One region of the Spinactinospora alkalitolerans genome, then DNA from elsewhere that is predicted to be linked to it. Evidence: riboswitches for the same ligand, from Rfam matches in the RefSeq annotation. Region 1 holds a riboswitch; the other holds the start of a gene.
What was found. A riboswitch is a leader RNA that binds a small molecule or an ion and turns the genes downstream of it on or off. The one in region 1 is predicted to bind glycine.

Region 1 (2,193 bases):
ACCGGCTTACCTTCTTGTCTGAAGGAACCCGCGGCGTAACTTTTATCTCCCCTTGTCGAACCGTCGCGGGTCGAGGAGCCGGAGGTTCGGCGTGGCGGTTATGAGCGGCAAGCAGCAAGCCTCCGACCACAGGCGTTCAGCGATACGGCGAGCCGGCGAGCAGGGCCTGCTGTGTGAAGAGGACGTGGTGGCGCTGCCAAAGGACGTCGGATACCGCGGTCCCGCAGCGTGCGCGGCCGCCGGAATCACCTACCGCCAGCTCGACTACTGGGCGAGGACCCGGCTGGTCGAGCCCAGCGTCGAGCCCGCGCGCGACTCGGGCGCTTCGGCCGCTCAGCGCCTGTACAGCTTCCGCGACATCCTGATCCTCAAGGTCGTCAAGCGGCTCCTCGACACCGGGATCTCCCTGCAGCAGATCCGCGCGTCGGTCCAGCACCTGCAGCGGCGCGGCGCCTCCGACCTCGCCCAGGTCACCCTCATGAGCGACGGCGTCAGCGTCTACGAGTGCACCTCGCCCGACGAGGTCGCCGACCTGCTGCAGAGCGGCCAGGGCGTGTTCGGCATCGCGCTGGGCCGGGTCTGGCGCGAACTGGAGGGATCGCTGAGCGAAGTGCCCGGCGAGCACCTCGACGCGCCGCTGCCCGACGACCCGCATCCCGCCGACGAGCTGGCGCGCCGCCGCAGGCAGCGCCGCACGGGCTGAACCGCCCTCTCGCCACCGCACCCCCCGCATCCAGTACGGTCGAAGAGTGACCTGTGCCCTCTGCGCGTCACAGTGGGTCACCGCGGAAGCGGGGCCCGCCGATCGCGGGGGCGCGCCGGTTACGGGATAATGCAGTGAGAACGCAATGAGAACCAGCCGTTGATACCACACGGGAGAGACCCTTCGCGGGGCGCCGACGGGGCAAGACTCCCCAGTAACCTCTCAGGCAAAAGGACCGTGTGGAGAGGCACTCTGGAGCACGGCGGGCGGTGACGCCCGTGGCGCGACCGCACGTTAGGTGACAGAGGGGGAGACCAAGGAGCAAGCCGCTCGCCGGCCCAGCGACCAGGAGGTCTCCATGCCCGACCAGCGCACCCACGAACCCTCTCCGGCCGTCGCGCCGGCGCGCGGTTTCGCCGACCGGCACATCGGCCCCGACCCGGCCGAACGCGCCGAGATGCTCAAGGCGGTGGGCTACGCCTCCACGGCCGAGCTCATGGCCGCGGCCGTGCCGGAGAGCATCCTGAACGGGCCGGGCGGCGCGGCCCCGCTGCGGCTGCCCGAGGCGGCCGACGAGGTCGGTGCACTGGCCGAACTGCGCGCGCTGGCCGACCGCAACCAGGTGCTGACCTCGATGATCGGGCTGGGCTACTACGACACCCTCACCCCGCCGGTCATCCTGCGCAACATCCTGGAGAACCCGGCCTGGTACACCGCCTACACCCCCTACCAGCCCGAGATCTCCCAGGGCCGCCTCGAGGCGCTGCTGAACTTCCAGACGGTGGTCGCCGACCTCACCGGGCTGCCGGTGAGCGGGGCCTCGCTGCTGGACGAGTCCACCGCGGCCGGCGAGGCGATGACGCTGGCCCGCCGCGCGACCAAGAGCGCGGGCTCCACCTTCATCGTCGACTCCGACGTCTTCCCCCAGACCCTGGCCGTGCTGCGCACCCGCGCCGAACCGCTGGGCATCGACGTCGTCGTGGCCGACCTCAGCGAAGGGCTGCCCGAGGGCGACGCGTTCGGCGTCCTCGTGCAGTACCCGGCGGCCGGCGGCGCGGTGCGCGACCCGAGCGCGATCATCGAGGCCGCGCACGAGCGCGGCGCGACGGCCGTGGTCGCCGCCGACATCCTGGCGCTGACCGTGCTGCGCAGCCCCGGCGAGCTCGGCGCCGACATCGCCGTCGGCTCCACCCAGCGCTTCGGCGTGCCGATGGGCTTCGGCGGCCCGCACGCCGGCTACATGTCGGTGCGCCAGGGCCTGCAGCGCCAGTTGCCGGGCCGGCTCGTCGGCGTTTCGGTGGACAACGCGGGCAGGCCCGCCTACCGGCTCGCCCTGCAGACCCGCGAGCAGCACATCCGGCGGGAGAAGGCCACCAGCAACATCTGCACCGCCCAGGTGCTGCTCGCGGTGATGGCCGGCATGTACGCGGTGTACCACGGACCGCGCGGCCTGCGCGCGATCGCCGAGCGGGTGCACGGCCACACCGTCC
Region 2 (2,193 bases), 1.2 Mb from region 1:
GTAACCCAGCTCCGCGGGAACGCTCAATTCAACTCTCCAGGAGGTTTCTCATTATCCAGCAACGATGACCGCCGCCGCTGCGCGGGGCCGCCCGGGGCCGGGAAACGCCGCCCGCCGTGCGGGCGCCGGACCCCGGTCAGCGCCCGCGCTTGTAGAACGGCAGTTCCACCACGTCGACGGCTTCGGCGCGGCCGCGCACGTCCACGGCGAAGGAGCCGGTGGTGGTGTCGGTGTCGGCGTCGACGTAGGCCACGGCGACGGGCCTGCCCAGTGTCGGGGAGGGCGCACCGCTGGTGACCACGCCGACCCGCTGATCGTCGCGCATGACGGCGTATCCCTGCCGGGGAACGCGCCGACCGCGGCCGGTCAGTCCCACCAGTCTGCGGGTCGGCCCGCTCTCGGCGCGCGCGGCCAGGGCCTCCCGGCCCACGAAGTCGCCGGGCTTGTCCAGCTTGACGACGCGGCCCAGGCCGGCCTCGTAGGGGGTGACGTCGGCGCTCAGCTCGTTGCCGTACAGCGGCATGCCGGCCTCCAGGCGCAGCGTGTCGCGCGCCGACAGGCCGGCCGGCAGCAGGCCGTGCGGCTCGCCGGCCTTGGTCAGCGCCTCCCAGACGGCGGCGGCCCCGGTGCCGGGGTTGATGAAGATCTCGAAGCCGTCCTCACCGGTGTAGCCGGTGCGGGCGAGCAGCACCGGCAGTCCGGCGACGGTGTGCCGGTAGCCGGCGTAGTACTTGATGCCGGACAGGTCGGCGTCGGTCAGCGGGGCCAGGATCTCGACGGCCTTGGGGCCCTGGAGCGCGATCAGCGCGTACTCGGCCGACCGGTCGGCGATCCGGGCGTCGAGGCCGGCGGCGCGCTCGGTCAGCGCGGCGAACACGGTGTCGCTGTTGGCGGCGTTGGCGACGACGAGGTACTCCTCCTCGGCCAGCCGGTAGACGATCAGGTCGTCCAGGACGCCGCCGTCCTCGGCGGTGATCATCGTGTAGCGCGCCCGGCCGACGGTGACCGCGGACAGGTGCCCGACCAGCGCCCGGTCCAGGAACTCCGCGGCCTGCGGACCGGTGACCAGGAGTTCGCCCATGTGGGACAGGTCGAACAGGCCTGCGGTCTCGCGGACGGCCCGGTGCTCCGCGCTCTCGCTGCCGTAGCGCAGCGGCATCAGCCAGCCGGCGAAGTCGACCAGGTTCGCCCCGAGCCGCTCGTGGACCTCGTGCAGCGGGGTCCGGCGGGGTTCGGCGGGCGAATTGGAAGACGCTGTCATGAGCACTCCCGATGAGGATGGACGTCGATGTTCCACAGGCGTCCTCCCCCTCTGTCATCGGTGCCTGAGAGCTTCACCGTGCGCGCGGGCGCGGCTTGCACCTTCGGCGAGGGGACGCGGTCCCCTGCTTTCCAGAGTGGTCTCGCCCGTACGGTCCGGCGCGCCTGAGAGGTTCTCTGGGGAGGAATTGCTCCTTCGGCGGCCCGCGCTGGCTTGCGCGGGCACTCTCCCGTACGGGGTCGGCGACTGGTGCCCAAGCCTAGCAGCGCGACCCGGGCGAGCCCAGGACCGCACCTCGACCGCCGCGCGGCCCGGTGCCGCTCGGGCGCTACCGGGCGGGGGCCTGGACGGCCTTGCGGCGCCGCCGCACGGCCTCGGCCAGTCCCTGCAGGACGCCCTCGGTGGTCTCCCAGCTCATGCACGTGTCGGTGATGCTCTGGCCGTAGGTGAGGTCGGCCGGGGCGCCGAGCTTCTGCGCGCCCTCGACGATGAAGCTCTCCAGCATGACGCCGATGATGCCGGTCTGGCCCTCGGCGATCTGGGCGCCGATCGACTCGGCGACGCCGGGCTGGCGGCGGTGGTCCTTGCCGCTGTTGGCGTGGCTGGCGTCGATCATCAGGCGGCGCGGCAGGCCGGCGGAACCCACCACGTCCAGCGCCGCGCCGACGCTCTCGGCGTCGAAGTTGGGGCCGGAGCGGCCGCCGCGCAGGATGACGTGGCAATCGGGGTTGCCGGAGGTGACGACGACCGCGCCGGCGCCGTGGGGGTCGACGCCGAAGAAGGTGTGGGAGGCGGCGGAGGCGCCGCAGGCGTCGACCGCGACCTGGACGTCGCCGTCGGTGCCGTTCTTGAAGCCCACCGGCATGCTCAGGCCGCTGCCGAGCTGGCGGTGCACCTGGCTCTCGGTGGTGCGGGCCCCGATGGCGCCCCAG

Region 2: it holds a riboswitch for glycine, as region 1 does, so the genes downstream of both, gcvT (glycine cleavage system aminomethyltransferase GcvT) here and gcvP (aminomethyl-transferring glycine dehydrogenase) in region 1, are expected to answer to the same signal.

The regions. Positions count from the first base shown of each region.
Region 1 covers NZ_JACCCC010000001.1:3,809,704-3,811,896, reverse strand. Annotated here, with positions in the region: gene HDA32_RS16920 (MerR family transcriptional regulator) at 92-703, shown strand; glycine riboswitch at 864-951, shown strand; gene gcvP (aminomethyl-transferring glycine dehydrogenase) at 1,062-2,193, shown strand, end outside.
Region 2 covers NZ_JACCCC010000001.1:4,986,866-4,989,058, reverse strand. Annotated here, with positions in the region: gene gcvH (glycine cleavage system protein GcvH) at 1-27, opposite strand, end outside; gene gcvT (glycine cleavage system aminomethyltransferase GcvT) at 137-1,261, opposite strand; glycine riboswitch at 1,403-1,503, opposite strand; gene HDA32_RS22145 (3-deoxy-7-phosphoheptulonate synthase) at 1,590-2,193, opposite strand, start outside.